4 regions of the Anaerobacillus alkaliphilus genome follow, and region 3 is predicted to be linked to each of the others. Evidence: predicted binding sites of a transcription regulator. Region 3 holds the regulator's gene; each other region holds the start of a gene.
The links. The regulator Rex, encoded in region 3, represses fermentation and respiration genes when NADH is low (regulators of the CRP and FNR family bind a similar motif). The targets are predictions, from matches to a motif close to TTGTGAAATATTTCACAA.
Positions count from the first base shown of each region.

Region 1: a site for Rex is predicted at 2,333-2,350, ahead of DS745_RS10575 (cytochrome c3 family protein). Genes of this name have one in related genera too.
Region 2: a site for Rex is predicted at 1,902-1,919, ahead of DS745_RS17710 (TIGR04053 family radical SAM/SPASM domain-containing protein). Genes of this name have one in related genera too.
Region 4: a site for Rex is predicted at 1,759-1,776, ahead of lpdD (prenylated flavin chaperone LpdD). Genes of this name have one in related genera too.

Region 1 covers NZ_QOUX01000034.1:29,791-34,011, reverse strand. Annotated here, with positions in the region: gene DS745_RS10580 (ammonia-forming cytochrome c nitrite reductase subunit c552) at 159-1,658, opposite strand; gene DS745_RS10575 (cytochrome c3 family protein) at 1,658-2,173, opposite strand; gene opp4C (oligopeptide ABC transporter permease) at 2,585-3,505, opposite strand; gene DS745_RS10565 (ABC transporter permease) at 3,519-4,221, opposite strand, start outside.
Region 2 covers NZ_QOUX01000046.1:511,321-515,541, forward strand. Annotated here, with positions in the region: gene DS745_RS17705 (response regulator) at 1-365, opposite strand, end outside; gene DS745_RS17710 (TIGR04053 family radical SAM/SPASM domain-containing protein) at 569-1,783, opposite strand; gene DS745_RS17715 (UTP--glucose-1-phosphate uridylyltransferase) at 2,068-2,871, opposite strand; gene DS745_RS17720 (glycosyltransferase family 8 protein) at 3,077-3,874, shown strand; gene DS745_RS17725 (glycosyltransferase family 2 protein) at 3,871-4,221, shown strand, end outside.
Region 3 covers NZ_QOUX01000033.1:14,717-18,937, reverse strand. Annotated here, with positions in the region: gene DS745_RS10295 (MDR family MFS transporter) at 1-552, opposite strand, end outside; gene DS745_RS10290 (redox-sensing transcriptional repressor Rex) at 2,012-2,647, opposite strand; gene moaC (cyclic pyranopterin monophosphate synthase MoaC) at 2,820-3,314, opposite strand; gene DS745_RS10280 (ABC-F family ATP-binding cassette domain-containing protein) at 3,535-4,221, shown strand, end outside.
Region 4 covers NZ_QOUX01000046.1:596,053-600,273, forward strand. Annotated here, with positions in the region: gene DS745_RS18150 (TIGR04053 family radical SAM/SPASM domain-containing protein) at 117-1,214, opposite strand; gene lpdD (prenylated flavin chaperone LpdD) at 1,365-1,697, opposite strand; gene DS745_RS18160 (Crp/Fnr family transcriptional regulator) at 1,939-2,625, shown strand; gene argF (ornithine carbamoyltransferase) at 3,026-3,997, opposite strand; gene DS745_RS18170 (carbamoyl phosphate synthase large subunit) at 4,011-4,221, opposite strand, start outside.

The sequences.
Region 1 (4,221 bases), on a different contig from region 3:
TTCTTTGGCATGGCATCAATAATCGTTCTTACAAGAATTTCAAACTTTACAAACCGTGGTAACATTCACGAAAAATTGTGGACATTATGTGAAACTAGTAACAGACTAAAATAAAAAACTCTCTCCAAAGGGCTTACCTTTGAAAAGAGTTTTTCATTTTAGTCACCACGGTGGTTCGGGAACCACTCGTTAATTGCTTGTTTATGTTTTTCGTGATTAACTGTTTCATTTATAACATTTTGTTTAGTAATTTCAATTTGTTGCTTTAACTCTTCAATATTTTCTCCAGCCTTCATTAACTCAATTGTCGCTAGTTCAATTGCTCTTGAAGAAGCAGTAATAGATCTTCTGAATGAGTCCATTGCTCCTTGTGGATTATGGAAGCCTTTTGAGTTTTCAGCTGCAATGATATCCCAGAACCATTGTCCTTCACGAAGTAAATACTGTGCTTCTTTAATCTTCGCCGGGTCAAGCTCGCGAGTCATCATTCTATTTACATAGTAAGTTGCCTGAACACTAATTTCTTGTGCTTCTAATAGAGCAGATTTATGAGTTGTTTGAATATCCTTTACTCTGTCTTTTAAATAAGCTTGTGACTTATCAGCGTGACAAGTACGACAAGATTCTTCTACTGTTTTTAAAGGAGAGCCCCAACGGTGAGAAGAGATTTTTTTCTTGCCGTCAACTCTTTGGTAAGGCATATGGCAATCTGAACACGATACAGTTTGGTGAGGCCCATAACTCCATAATTCATATTCAGGATGTTGTGCTTTTAAGATTGGTTGGTTTGTTAAACGAGAGACATACTCTCCTTGGAATTGTCCTTCTACTTCCCAGATCTCTTCATAATGATCCCACATATTATCCATTCTAACACCTTGTGTCCAAGGGAATGTAGTGTGACGATCATTTGCTGGATCAAAATAGTATTCTACGTGACATTGTGCACAAACTAATGAACGCATATCATGTTGAGTAATTGTATCTAATGTGAACCCTAATTGTTTTTTCATAACTTCTGGGTCCATATTTTCTAAAGAAAGTGTCAACTGTGGCATTGAGATACGTAAATCCATAGTTACAGGATCATGACATGTAGAACATCCAACAGACGCGTGACCGTAGTTGCCAAGTTCGCCACCTTTATCTGCTTCTGTCATTTTATCAATCCAAGGCATTGCTTCTTCATGATAGTTTAATTTAAACGCATTGTCATATCCGAACTCTTCAATCATTTGCGGGAATAATGTTGTTTTACAAGACATACAAGCTGAAATTGCATTTGGGTTCATAGTAATACGTCTTACTTCCATTTGATCTTCAAAAGCATACGTATGACCACGAGTTAGATTATACTCCACTGCGAAACCAAAGCCGTTCCAAAGGATTGGTAAGTATGGCTCAATTGATGGATCATTTTTCGGTTTAACCTCTTTTTCATCAACCATGTTCTTCATAAAACTTTCCCAATGTAGTGGGAATTTATCTTTAAATGCGTAACTGTTCCATTCCTTAGGATCAAGTCCAGTATTCATTGGCTCTTTCTCTTTTGCCTGTGAACTAGCACAACCTACTAATGCAAGCATTAACAATAATGACATTAACACTAAGAGTATTGGCTTTTTATTTATGCTCCCCATTTTTTTCATTCCTTTCATTATTTTCTACCTGCTGGCATAAAGTAAAAATCTTTTGGTTCATACCATTCGGCCGGTCTAAAATCACCCTTAGAGTGCGGCACTTGGCGATGACAGTCAACACAACTGTCTTTTACATCATGTTGTACATTTTGTAAGCTAGGTTCATGGCAACTAATACAGTTCTTATTAATAATCTCTTTTGAGTTTTCAGTTGCATGAAGAACATCTGGAATTTTACTTGCTCCAAGAGTATTCATATACATATGACCCATACCTGCTTTTGCCTTTTCAACGAATTTAATTGCGGCATTATCATGTGGTAGGTGGCAATCGTTACAAGTTAATGCTGCATGGTTTGAATTAGCAAATGTTTCATACACAGTACCCATGACGTGACAGCTAGAGCAAAATTCACCAGTGTCAGTTGCCTTTAAAGTCCCTGCCGTTCCTGCAAATAAAACAATCCCTGCAAACACACCGATAAGCGTAAATAACAAGATCTTCTTATCGAGCCTTTTAAGCTTTTCCCCCATCGGTATCTCTCCTTTCTTATTTACATGGTTTTATTGATTAAGCAATGAACAGTACTTGCTTAAAGTTAAAAATAATTCTGTGTTCCTTGTGTGCAATAACTTACGAGAGTGACTTATCTCACTTCCTGTCTCTATCATACTTTTTTACACTTTCCCACAATGTGATATATATCACTTTTCCTGTTACAGAAGTGTGAACTATTACCGTGAGGTAAATACAAAAAAGCAAGTAAAACCTTATTAAAACAAGGTTTTACCTGCTTTTTCATTTAAGCAACCCGTGAACTAATTGTGAAAAGCACAGTAATGTTTAGTGCCTTTATGTCAAAATATTTCTATGTAGTGTGTGAAAATGTGTAATTTATTTTGTAAAAAAAGAGAGTAACCACATTGTGATTACCCTCAATACATTTATTTTTCAGTTACACGCGGATCTAATGCATCACGTAACCCATCCCCAACAAAGTTAAATGATAATACGGTAAATAGTATCATTAAACCTGGGAAAGTTGGATACCACCATGCAGTTCTAAAGATTGTAACACTTTGAGAATACGTAAGCATGTTACCCCATGTTGATGTAGGTGGTTGAACACCTAACCCTAGGAAACTTAGAGCAGACTCTGCTAAGATAAATCCACCAACAGCAAGCGTCGCAGCAACAATAACTGGTCCCATCGCACTTGGTAAGATTTGACCAAAGATAATTCTTGTATTTGACATACCAATTGTACGAGCAGCTAGTACGAACTCACGTTTCTTCAACGTTAGGAACTCACCACGTACTAAACGAGCCGTTCCTGTCCAACTCAGTAGTGCAAACACAATAATTAATTTATCTAGACTAGGCTCTAATACTGCTACTAATGTAATCAGTAAGAAGATATTAGGGAAAGAAATAATAATATCAACTAAACGCATTAAGAATGCATCAACTAATCCACCAAAGTAACCAGCAACTGCCCCAACTGTAGTACCAATTGTTACAGCACCAATCATCGCTACGAAACCAACGAATAATGATACTCGACCACCGAATAAAAGACGGCTAAAGATATCTCTTCCCAAGTGGTCTGTCCCTAATAAGAACTCAGCACTTGGTGCTGCTAAACGATTTCTTAGGTTTTGAAAATCAGGGTCATGTGGTGCAATCCAAGGCGCAAGTAATGCACTAATTACGATAATAGCGAGCATTACTAAACCAACAACTGCTAATTTATTTTGTAAAAACTTCGCAATGATAATAGATAATAATGAGCGTCTTTCTCCTAACGATTGTACATCGCTAAATTTTGCTTTGTTATTCGGAAGATTTACTTCTGGTTTTGCCAACGTTCGCCACCTCCTAATATTCGATTCTTGGATCTAGAACAGCGTATAAAATATCAGCAATAAGGTTACCTAAAACTGTCAGAATAGCACCAAACATTGTGATTGCCATAATAACAGGATAGTCTCTTTCAAATGTCGCATCAATAAAAAGTTTACCAATACCAGGCCAGCTAAATAATGACTCAACAATTACAGACCCACCGATAAATGTTGGTAACATTAAACCGAAGATCGTAATGATTGGAATAAGTCCATTTCTTAATCCATGCTTGTAAATAACTTTACTTTCACGGAAGCCTTTTGCTCTTGCTGTACGAATATAATCTTGGTTAATAACCTCTAACATACTTGAACGAGTATAGCGTGTTAATCCAGCCATATCTGCTGTTGCTAATACGATCGCAGGTAAGATTAAATGGTGAAGTCTATCTAGCAAACTAAATTCTGCACCTAGAGTAGAAACTCCTCCAACTGGTGTCCAGCCTAACTGAACAGAGAACAACATAATTAGCATTAACCCCAACCAGAAGTTAGGCGTAGCTAGTCCTAAAAACGACGTAATTGTCACACCATAGTCTAACTTTGAATACTGTTTGGTAGCTGAAAGTACCCCAAATGGTATCGCAATAATTACTGCTAATATAGTTGAGAATAACATTAATATAAGTGTGTTTGGTAATCGATCTAAAATCATGTCTTTAACAGGTTGTTTCTTT
Region 2 (4,221 bases), on a different contig from region 3:
TGTAGACCATTTAAGTGTTCTAGCTCTCTAACTAACTCAATTGAATTGAGATTACTTGAACCCAAAACACTAAGTTCATTGAATAGAATGTTAGATTTCTCTATCAACTTGGTAATTTTTAGTTCTTCTTCCAGATAGTCTTTTTCACCTAAGTCATTTAAAAAGAATTCTCTTACGAACCTTGCTTTCGTTTGAGCATTTGACTTTAACGCTTGAGCTATGCTTACTCTTTCATAACTATTTTGAACAATAACTTCTAAATTATTTTTTTGAGTATTTAACGTGTAAAGAACAATGGAACTTATGAGTACTAAAATGACCAAGATTGTACCAAATCCTAGGTATAGTTTCGTTTTTAATTTCATAATACACCTTTCCACTTTATCTTATTTTACAAAAAAATGAAGTAAAACCAAAATTTTTACAAGTTTTCATTTGATTCTACTATAATATAGTACTCGTTACTAGAGATAATTCGCAAATTGTAGGATTTCTTCTCTATTCATCGATGAGGATAGTTCTTTACTAGACAAAAAAAGAGACTGCCCTTTTGGGAGTCTCTTCTCTATTAAACGTTCGGTGTCAATTCTTTTCCATTATTACGCAATGCTTCTGGTATATAGACGCAGAAAGGTTCACTTTGAAGATAATCCCCTGTAACTGCATAAGTCCTTGATCTCGACCCTCCGCATACATTGCGAAACTCACAAACACCGCATTTCCCTTTATATAAATCTGGATTACGAAGTTCTTTTAAAACAGGAGCTTCGCGGTAAATTTCTGCTAACTTCTTCTCTCTAACATTTCCAACGACTATTGGTAATAACCCACTTGGCATTACATCCCCAGTATGTGAAACAAAAATAAATCCATTGCCATCGTTGACACCTTTAGGTGCACGTTTTAAACCATCGATTAGATATGCCGTATCTGTTATTGAGTCTTCATAACGTATATCGGCCTTATCAATGAGCTTCTCACGGTGCTTTTGTTGGATAACCACTCTACGGTAGTGTTGAGCTGCTGTTGTTTTAATATCATACGGAGCAGTTTTTCCTAACTCATAAAGCCAACGGAATACTTTTTCATGTTCAGCAGGGGTTAAACAATCGTCCATCTGCCCTCTACCTGTAGGAACCAGAAGAAAGATGTACCACATCACTGCTTTTAATTCACCTACTAATTCCGCCATCTTTTCTAATGAGTCGTAATTATAACGCGAAATAACAGTATTTATTTGCAGTGGCATATTTAATTCATTTAAATACTTTATTTTTTCAACTGTAAGATCGAACGATCCAGGAGTTCCGCGAAAATGATCATGAATTTCTGGTGTAGGTCCATCTAGGCTTATTCCCCAACGTGATAAACCAACACTTTTTGCTTTTTCCATTGCTTCTTTTGTTACATTTGGAGTTGCACTAGGTGTCATTGACACACGCATTCCTTTTTTTACTGCATATTCAGCTAAATCAAAAAGATCTTCACGCATCATACAGTCACCACCCGTAAAAACAAGCATCGGATTATTCATGTCATAAATTTCATCAATTAACTTAATTCCTTCCTCATGACTAAGCTCATTTGGATGAGGTTGTGTTTGCGCATCTGCTCGACAGTGAACGCATTTTAACTGACAGGCGCGAGTAACCTCCCATATTACAATAAACGGATTTTCATTATAATCAATGGTCGTACCAATCCCGCCTGGATGTCCTTCCGGGTGTCCTTTCCCATGTGGATGTCCTCCAATGGGCTTTCTTTGTTCCATTTCATTCAACATTTTTATCACCAAACTTTACGTTATTTTTTAAAGATGTTATTCGGTCTAAAAAGCATGTTATTATTTTATTTACGGGTAATCCTTATAAATAAAGATTATTACTTCCTCAACCTAATAACTGTGAAAAAAATCACAGAAAAAACTCATATTCAGAACTAAGTACCTTAAACACATGATATATGTAGGTTTATAGGTTTCGAACATTTCATGAACATTTAAAAAAGAAGGAATAGAAACGTATATACATACGTTCTTTCCCTTCTTTTCTATCTATATTATAGAATTTACAAAATTTTGAGGAGAGTAAGATAGTCCTTTGCAGAACCAATATCATAACGTTTGCCTTGTATATTTATTCCAAAACATTCTTCTTCTACTAAGAGAGCCTTTATCGCATCTGTTAACTGAATTTCTCCTCCAACACCTTTTTCTACTTTGTCTAAGTAAGTAAAAATTGAAGGGTTAAATATATAGCGACCAGTCACAGCTAAATTAGAAGGTGGCGAGCTTTTAGGTTTCTCAACGATGTCTAAAATCTTATAGTGAAGGTCACTAATTTTTTCTTCTTTAACAACTCCGTAGTTTTTCAAGTACTCAGGTAAGACTTCTTGTAAACCAATTATCGAAGAGTTGGACTCTTGGTAAGCATCCACTAGTTGTTCAAGTGCTCCAGCATTTGAACATAGAAAGATATCGTCTGGAAGTAACACTGCAAAAGGTTCATTACCCACAAAACGCTTTCCTAAGGCTACAGCATCCCCTAATCCCTCAGAGTACGGTTGGCGTACAAATTGAATATGAACATTTGGGAACGGTACTTCTTCGATTAAGTGCTGTTTATTGTTTTTCTCTAGAAAGGTTTCCAATTCAAGGGATCTATCAAAATAATCTAAAATCATATTCTTATTTCGAGATACAACAATTAATATTTCTTCAATCCCAGCCCGAGCGGCCTCTTCAACAATATAATGAATAGCAGGTCTACCATTAATCGGAAACATTTCTTTGGGTATTACTTTTGTTATTGGCAAATTCCTGGTACCATAACCTGCTGCTGGAATAATTGCCTTTCTAATTTTCTTCATCATTTGCATTCCACCCCCTTTATCACAACCACTATATAAATTATTCGTTTCTGAAGTTGCCTGTAACTTGTCCAATATAAATTGGACTTTGTGTATATCAATTTTCAAAGGTAATTTTACTAGACAAATCTTTCTATTAGACAAAGATACTGTCAATACCTTACTAAATCTCATAAGATGTAAAAACAATTAGTAAGGAGTGAATTCTTTGAATATTGTAAGTACTAGCAACGATCAGTATTCTCAGCATTTAGGAGTAATGCTACAGTCTTTGTTTGAGAACACAATCAATAAAGAACAACTTAACATATTTATCATTGATGGAGGAATTTCAGAGAAAAATAAAAAGAGACTCAATATGGTTGCAAACAAGTATTCAAAGGAAATTACATTTCTAAGACCAAACCTAGAAATTACTAAAGATCTTCCAGAAAATTCAACAATTGGCTATATTACAAATGAAACGTACTATAGAATTATCTTACCTAAACTATTAGGTAAACGTACTAAGAAAGTTTTATATATTGACTGCGATGTTATCATTACTGGTGATATTGGTGAATTATGGAATACTGATCTTAAGCAACATGTTGTTGCAGCTGTGGATGAGTCCTGTTCATATAATACACGGAGAAAAAGAAGGTTAAAAAAAGAACTCGGGTTGAGTAAAAAGTCTCCTTACTTTAATGCTGGAGTTTTGTTGTTGAATTTTAAAAAATGGAGAAAAGAAAAAGTATCAGAACAACTTATTAACTATTTAAGTGATCATCCCAACTTAACCTTAATGGATCAAGATGCATTAAATGTTGTTCTAAATAAAGAGTGGTTGCAACTTGACTACAAATGGAATTATACACCCACCCATTGGGATGCCTCCATTGAGGTAAAACCTGTAATTATCCATTTTGCAGGATGGAAGAAACCTTGGAATTCTGAAGTTCGTTATAAAGATGAATACTTTAAGTACTTGCAAACATCTTTATGGAATGAGAGTGAAAATCTATGAAACCCAAAGTTTCGGTAATAGTACCCGTATACAACACGGAAAAATATTTAGAAAAATGTATAGAGTCGTTGGTAAACCAAACCTTAGAAAATATCGAGATCATTATCATCAATGACGGTTCTACTGATAATTCTCAACGTATCATAGATCGGTTACAGGAGAAATATCCGTCTAAAATAATTACGCTATATACCGAAAACAAAGGACCTGGTAATGCCAGAAATTACGGGATAAAAATGGCAAGAGCCCGTTATGTAGGCTTTGCTGATTCTGACGATTTCGTCGATCAGGAGATGTTTAAGAAATTATATAAACTGGCTAAACAAGGACATGACTTCATAATGTGT
Region 3 (4,221 bases):
ATACATGGCACCGATGATAATTCCTAGTATGCCAATTGGTACATTGAATAGGAAGAGCCACTGCCAACTTCCTGCTTCAATAATAAGTCCTCCGACCGTAGGACCAATCGTTGGAGCCATCATTGCAGCAATTCCCCAAATTCCAGTTGCAAGACCTCGCTCATTTCTTGGGAACACTTCGAATATAAGTGCCATTGATAAAGGCATCATAATTCCTCCTGCAATCCCTTGAATACCACGGAAAAAGATAAGCGAGCTTAAATCCCATGAAAAAGATCCTAAAATCGAACCGATCATAAAAATGACTAAGCCAGCAAGATAAAGCTTTTTCTTTCCATATTTATCGCCTAAATAACCAGTTAGCGGCACGGTAATTCCCATCGTTACCATAAAAACAGTAATTACCCAGCCAGTAGAAACAGCATCAGCATCAAAGACATCCATTAAATAGGGAATCGCTGGGTTTAACATACTGTTGTTTAAAATAATAGTAAAAGTCCCTAACAAAACCGCTATGACAACTAGCCACTTTTCAGGGAGTAATTTGCTCATAAAAAATACCTCGTTTCCCGAAATAATTTCTATTACTACTATATCACGTTCAATTAGTGAATAGAATGAAAAACACTTCCAATTTTCTTGCAGATGGTAATTGAAAATGGTGTAGAGACTCCTACTGTAACCTTTTCCTTCACTCTCCGCTCGGTTCGGGCACGTTAGGGCTTCTTGCGTTACCTTTTCTTTCACTCTCTGCTCGGTTTGGGCACGATAGCACTTCTTGCGTTACCTTTTCTTTCACTCTCTGCTCGGTTTGGGCACGATAGCACTTCTTGCGTTTCCTTTTCTTTCACTCCCCACTCCGTTTGGGCACGATAGCACCTCTTGCGTTTCCTTTTCTTTCACTCCCCGCTCGGTTTGGGCACGATAGCGCCTCTTACGTTACCTTTTCTTTCACTCTCCAATCGGTTTGGGCACGTTAGCGCCTCTTACGTTACCTTTTCTTTCACTCTCCACTTCGTTTGGGCACGTTAGCGCCTCTTACGTTACCTTTTCTTTCACTCTCCACTTCGTTTGGGCACGTTAGCGCTTCTTGCGTTTCCTTTTCTTTCACTCTCCACTTCGTTTGGGCACGTTAGCGCTTCTTGCGTTTCCTTTTCTTTCACTCTCCGCTCGGTTTGGGCACGATAGCACCTCTTGCGTTTCCTTTTCCTTCACTCCCCACTCCGTTTGGGCACGTTAGCACCTCTTGCGTTTCCTTTTCTTTCACTCCCCACTCCGTTTGGGCACGTTAGCACCTCTTGCGTTTCCTTTTCTCTCACTCTCCGCTCAGTTCGGGCACGTTAGCACCTCTTGCGTTTCCTTTTCTTTGACTCCCCACTCAGTTTGGGCACGTTAGCACTTCTTACGGTTCCTTTTCTCTCACCCTCCGCTCGGTTTGGGCACGTTAGCGCTTCTTGCATTACCTTTTCTTTCACTCTCCGCTCGGTTCGGGCACGATCGAGCCTCTTGCGTTACCTTTTCTTTGACTCTCCACTTCGTTTGGGCACGATAGTACCTCTTGCGTTACCTTTTCTTTGACTCTCCACTTCGTTTGGGCACGTTAGCGCTTCTTGCGTTACCTTTTCTTTCACTCTCCGCTCGGTTTGGGCACGATAGCACCTCTTGCGTTACCTTTTCCTTCACTCCCCACTCCGTTTGGGCACGTTAGCACCTCTTGCGTTACCTTTTCTTTCACTCCCCACTCCGTTTGGGCACGTTAGCACCTCTTGCGTTACCTTTTCTTTGACTCCCCACTCGGTTCGGGCACGTTAGCACCTCTTGCGTTACCTTTTCTTTCACTCTCCACTCGGTTCGGGCACGATAGAACACCTTGCGTTACCTTTTCTTTCACTCTCCGCTCGGTTTGGGAACGATAGAATACCTTGCGTTACCTTAACATGGTTTCCCACTTAGATTAACAAGACTAACCAGAAACAAAAAAGGCTACCACTTTAGTGATAACCTTTCAACTTTAAATTGGATAATGCTTCAAGAAGTAAATTAACGATTGAAGTTCTACCGATAAATCGATGTGATGAACTCGTACGTTTTTTGGAACCGATAAACGTGCAGGAGTAAAGTTTAAGATACCTTTAATACCGCAAGCTACCAAGCGATCTGCAACTTTTTGTGCTACAGAAGAAGGTACGGTTAGAATTGCAACTGAAACGTTTGGATCCAGGATCTTTTCCAAATCATCTAAATGATATATTGGAACGTTACCAATCTCTGTTCCTACTTTGTTAACATCAACATCAAAGGCCATATCTATTTTTGTACTATTATTTTTTGAAAAGTTATAATGCAAAAATGCTGTCCCTAAATTCCCGACACCTATTAAGGTTACATTTGTAACCTCGTCTTGGTCTAATGTTTTTCTAAAAAAAGTTAGTAGATAATTAACGTTATATCCATAACCTTTCTTACCTAAAGCTCCAAAATAAGAAAAGTCACGTCGAATTGTTGCAGAATCGACTTTTACCGCTTCACTTAATTCCGAAGACGATACTCGTTGTTTCCCAGATGCTTGTAAATTTTCTAAAAATCGATAATACAAAGGTAATCGTTTTGCAGTCGCTTGAGGAATTTTCGTTTGATCGATATTCATTTTCTGCCTCCAACCTGTACCTTTTAACTGGATAAAGGGCAAACAAAATCTAGGGTAGTAATTATACCCCCTGTTTTCTATAGCCACACCTTATTCTTGTTTATCAATTCACATATGCTACCGACAATCCCCTGGTTTCTCCCTTTAGTTGGTACAAATTTTTTTTAGTTTATTATTCTATTTCTGTTTCTCTTTTAAAATCTCCACTTTTTCCGCCTGTTTTTTCCATTAAGTATGTAGGTCCAATAACCATCCCTTTATCTACAGCTTTACACATATCATAAACTGTCAGGGCTACCGCAGAGGCTGCCGTTAGTGCTTCCATCTCTACTCCGGTACTTCCTTTAGTTTTTACTTTTACGTAAATGTTAAGTTTATAGTTATCTTCATTTGTATGCCAATCAAACGTTACATCAACACCTGTTAATGCTAGTGGATGACACATCGGTATCCAATCTGCTGTTTTCTTGGCTGCCATAACGCCTGCCACTTGTGCAACAGCTAGTACATCGCCTTTTCCTATGGAGCCTTGACGAATTTTCTCGTATATTTCTTTCCCTACTTCGACACTAGTCTTAGCTAATGCTGTTCGTATTGTCTCATTTTTTTCTGAGATATCTACCATTTTTGCGCGACCTTGTTCATTAAAATGAGTAAATTCTGACATACTAAATGTCCCCTTTCAAACCGTCACAAGTATATTGTACACCATTTTGTCAAATTTGTAATCGTTTCATTTTTTGTAACACAAATGAAATATCTAATTTTAAATTCAATTGGTATTGCTGAAAGTATTATTTGCTTGTCCATAATTAATTACGGTACACTAACGGTATATTATAATGGAATAAACGTTAGATTGCTACTTATGTTAGGATGATGAATTTATGATACTTTTACAGTGTGTCCAATTAACAAAAACATTTGGTGTGGAACCAATATTATCGAATATAAAATTAGAAGTTCATTCACAAGATCGTGTTGCGATCGTTGGTAGAAACGGTGCTGGTAAATCTACTCTTTTAAAAATTATTGCCGGAAAACTATCTTACAATTCTGGTGACATTATTATTCCTAAAGATGTAACGATAGGCTATTTAGCTCAAGATACTGGTTTAGAATCGAGTCGTTCTATCTGGGACGAGATGTTAACCGTATTTGCTCCTCTCATCCAAATGGAAAAAGAGTTGCGAAACTTGGAAGCCAAAATGTCAGATCCTGAATGTATTAGCGACGAAAAAGTATATGAAAAACTTTTAAAAGATTATGATCTACTTTCTGAGAGCTTTAAAGAAAGAGGCGGTTATAAATATGAAGCTGATATTCGCGGTATACTATCGGGTTTACACTTTTCTGATAAAGACTATAGCACCGAAGTTTCAACATTAAGTGGTGGCCAAAAAACTCGCCTAGCATTAGGTAAACTATTACTAACCCGCCCTGATCTACTTATTTTGGACGAGCCGACAAACCACCTAGACTTAGAAACTCTTGCCTGGTTAGAACAATATCTTCTTCACTATGATGGCGCTATTTTAATTGTTTCCCATGACCGTTACTTCCTTGACAAGGTT
Region 4 (4,221 bases), on a different contig from region 3:
TTCAGCAAGTTTTTAGCAAGTATGTAAGAAACACCTTGAAAACTATAAAATTAACTTAGAAACAAAAAAAGGCACGAATAGACGTTTATCTATCCATACCTTAATGATTTCAAGTTTTATTGTTGGAGGACTTTAGGAATATACGCACAATACGGATCACTTTCTAGGTAATCATTACTTAAAGCATATGCTCTTGCGCGAGATCCTCCACATATTTCTTTATATTCACAAACGCCACACTTGCCTTTTAATAACGTTTTATCCCTTAACTCTTTTAGGATTGGACTCTCACGATAAATAATTGGAAGTGGTGTTTCACGAACGTTTCCACACTTAACAGGGAGAAAGCCACTTGGGTATACGTCACCAATGTGACTAATAAAAATGAAGCCATCACCATCATTCACGCCTTTAGGGGCTCTTCCAAGTGTATCGAGACGTTTATTCCCTTGTGCGTTACTTAGGTTTAAGCGTTTCTTTTCCTGTAAGGCAACTCGTCGATAATGCGGTGCCTCTGTTGCCTTTACTCCATATGGCATTTCTTGCTGAACTTTAAATAACCATTTCATTACTTCTTCGTGCTCTTCTGGAGAAATCATGTCTTTCTCCATTCCTCTTCCAGTTGGAATTAGAAAGAATACACTCCACAAAACAGCATTCATATCTTTAACCTTTTCAGCCATCTTAGGTAGATCTTCTAAATTGTACTTAGAAACTGTCGTATTAATTTGAATAGGAATATCTAATTCTTTTAAGTAGTCGATGCCGTTCATCGTGAGATCATAAGAACCTCTTGTTCCACGAAAATGATCATGAATTTCTGCCGTTGATCCGTCAAGGCTAAATGCCCACCTCGAGAGACCAACCTCCTTTGCTTGGTCAATTGCTTTTTTCGTCACTTTTGGGGTTGCACTTGGTGTCATTGATACCGGTAGTTTCTTTTCTTCTATCGCATATCTTGCTAATTCATACAAGTCTGGTCTCATTAACGGGTCTCCCCCGGTAAAAACAAATAACGGGTTATCCATTGTAGCTATATCATCTATTAACTTTTTGCCTTCTTCAAAAGAAAGCTGTCTCGGATCTGCTTGATATTGCGCTTCGGCTCGACAGTGTAGACACTTTAATGCACAAGCCCTTGTTACCTCCCAGATAACAATGAACGGATTTTCATCATAATTTTTTGGTTTAGTTGATAAGAAGGATAAATCCATGTTATACCTCCGTTCTTTTCATTGAGTAAATTACCTTTGTCTAAATGATAAGTGAACTAGACTTAATTGACAGTGAGATTTATCACAAGGTATGGTGTATCTCTGTAAGCAAAAAAAAAGAGACAACTGTTTCGTCTCTTAACCGAATATTTAAGCTAGGATTTTAGAAGCTTTTTGATCTGCCATTAAATGAAAGAATTTGTCCCACGTTTCATTACAAAGGGACTCTATTTGTTCTTTAGTAGCATTGTCAATGTGAATCCCACCTAAAATAACTGTCTTTTGTTGGAATGTATTACACCAAACTTTTGCTAGTTCAACAAATAGGTCTTCTTCTTTATGATTAGGAAAACCATAGCTAATAACCTTTACTTGTCCTTTTTCATATGTCGCAATCACTACAGCTCCAATGTGTGGCGCAGTCCCACCAGAAATGACAATTAAATTATCGTTACCCACATGGTCTAAAACACAACTAATCATGATTCGTTCCTCCTTAATCAGTGGATTTTGATTTTATCTTAGCAAAATATAATAGTAAAAAATGTGAAGCGCATCACACTGATATAATTCAATTACTATTTTTAGTCTAAATATGTCAAATTCAAGAACGTTCAACGCTTTAAGAATTTTGGCTGTGACTATATTCACACATTTTCTTAGTTACTAATGGTAAAGTTAATTCATAACACTAGAATAGTTTACTGTTAAGGAGGCTATCATTTTGACCAGGACTAGATTTTTAGATAATATCCCTATCTTTTCATCTTTACCTAATGAACAAAAAGAACAATTGATAGAAATTGTCCAAACGAAAAAAATGACGAAAGGTGAAGTCTTGTTTCAAGAGTTTGACCCTGCAGAAGCCATTTACTTTATTAATGAAGGTAAGGTTCGTATTAACAAAAGTACACCTGATGGTAAAGAAATTGCTCTAACAATAAGGCAGACCGGAGACATGTTTGCAGAAGTAGCATTGTTCGCAAAAGTTGGTAGTACTTACCCAGCAACGGCAATCTGTATTGAAGGAGGCTATGTATCATTTATAAAAAATAATGAACTAGAAACATTTCTTCTCCAACACCCACAGTTAGCGATCTCAATGTTTCGGTTTGTCTCAGAGAGACTTCGTATCTCCCAAGCAACTCTAAGAGATGTTGCTTTATATGGTAAGTTTGGTGCATTGGCTGCTACTTTAGTTCGATTAGCAGAGGAATATGGCGTGACAGAATCGGATGGACTGAAGATAAAAATAAAGCTGACGCACGAAGACCTAGGCAGTTTTTTTGGGGCTACGAGGGAAAGTGTGACTAGGTTAATGAACCAATTAAAACAACAAAAAATTGTCACAAAAAAGCAAGGCTATCTTATTATCCATAATCTAGACTTACTAAAGGAATATATAAATTAAAAACTATGGCACTTTTATCCTATGCCATAGTTTTTGTTATTTTTTCAAAAAAATAAGGCGACTTGGGTAATCGCCAGTCTACTACGTTCAAAAGATTGGGGGTCAAATGAACAAGAAGAATTATTCATGTCTTTCACTATAACGTTGTTATTTGGTAACATTTTGTTAGGGTACTTATTACTTATTTTCTTTGTTATTTTAGCTTAGGTTAAACTAGTAAACATTCTTGTTACATTTGGGCGAATGAACAAGACCTGTATAACTAAAGCTTTATTGCTTGTCTTTATGATACTTTTATTATCATTTATATTCTGTGAGAAACATCACAAAATCACTTCGTTTGCATGTGAAGGTTTTGTGAACTAAAGACGAAAGAACTTGGCGTTTCGCCAAGTTCTTTTTAACTGCCCAATAAGGCTACTAAAATGGCCTTTTGAACATGTAAACGGTTTTCTGCTTGATCAAATATGAACGAGTTTTTTCCATCAATAACTTCGATTGATACTTCTTCACCTCTATGGGCTGGTAAACAATGAAGGAACATATAATCTTTTTTGGCATACTTCACAAGTTCCTCATTCACTTGAAAAGCTTCAAAGTCTGCTAATCTTTTTGCCGTTTCTTCTTCATAACCCATACTAGTCCATACATCGGTATATATCACATCTGCTCCTTGGACAGCCTCAATTGGATCGTTTGTAATATGAAATTTTGCACCAGTCTCTTCACAAATCGCTTTAATTTCTTCAACAATCCATTGTTTCGGTTCATAACCAATCGGGGTAGTAATCGTTACATCCATCCCTACTTTTGCACAACCAATTAAAAGAGAATGGGCTACATTATTTCCATCACCTACATAAACTGTTTTAATACCTTTAAATGTCCCTTTCACTTCATAAATTGTCAAAAGATCCGCCATTGCTTGACAAGGGTGAAAGTCATCGGTAAGAGCATTAATAACAGGTACTGTTGAGTTGTTTGCTAATTCCTCAATAATCTCATGTCCATGTGTACGAATCATAATGCCATCAACATACCTCGAAAGAACTTGCGCAGTATCCGAGATAGGCTCTCCTCTACCTAACTGAGAATCTTTTGAACTTAGAAACAATGCAGATCCACCAAGTTGGTTCATTCCAACTTCGAAAGAAACTCTAGTTCTAGTAGATGACTTTTCGAAAATCATCGCTAAGGTTTTCCCTACAAGATATTGATGTGGAACACCCTCTTTTTGATATTGTTTTAATAACCTAGAAAAGTGTAATAGTTCCAGTACTTCTTCTGAAGAATAATCTAATAAAGTTAAGAAATTCTTCCCTTTATATTTTTTAATATTTATTCCCGACTCAAGTAACGATAACACAGTCAAGAGCTTCACATCCTTATTTTGATTTTCTGGTTCCTACTAAACTATCTTTTTTTGTTTCATATTTTCCTAACCAATACTCAATCGAATTTACTTTGTAATCTGGTTGACTTAAGCTACGAACCATGTAACTAAATGTTGATAATTCCGTTACTACTGGCAAACGATTTTTTAGCGCTTCTATTCTTCTTGTCTTTGTGTTTTCTTTTATACTTTCTACACACAAA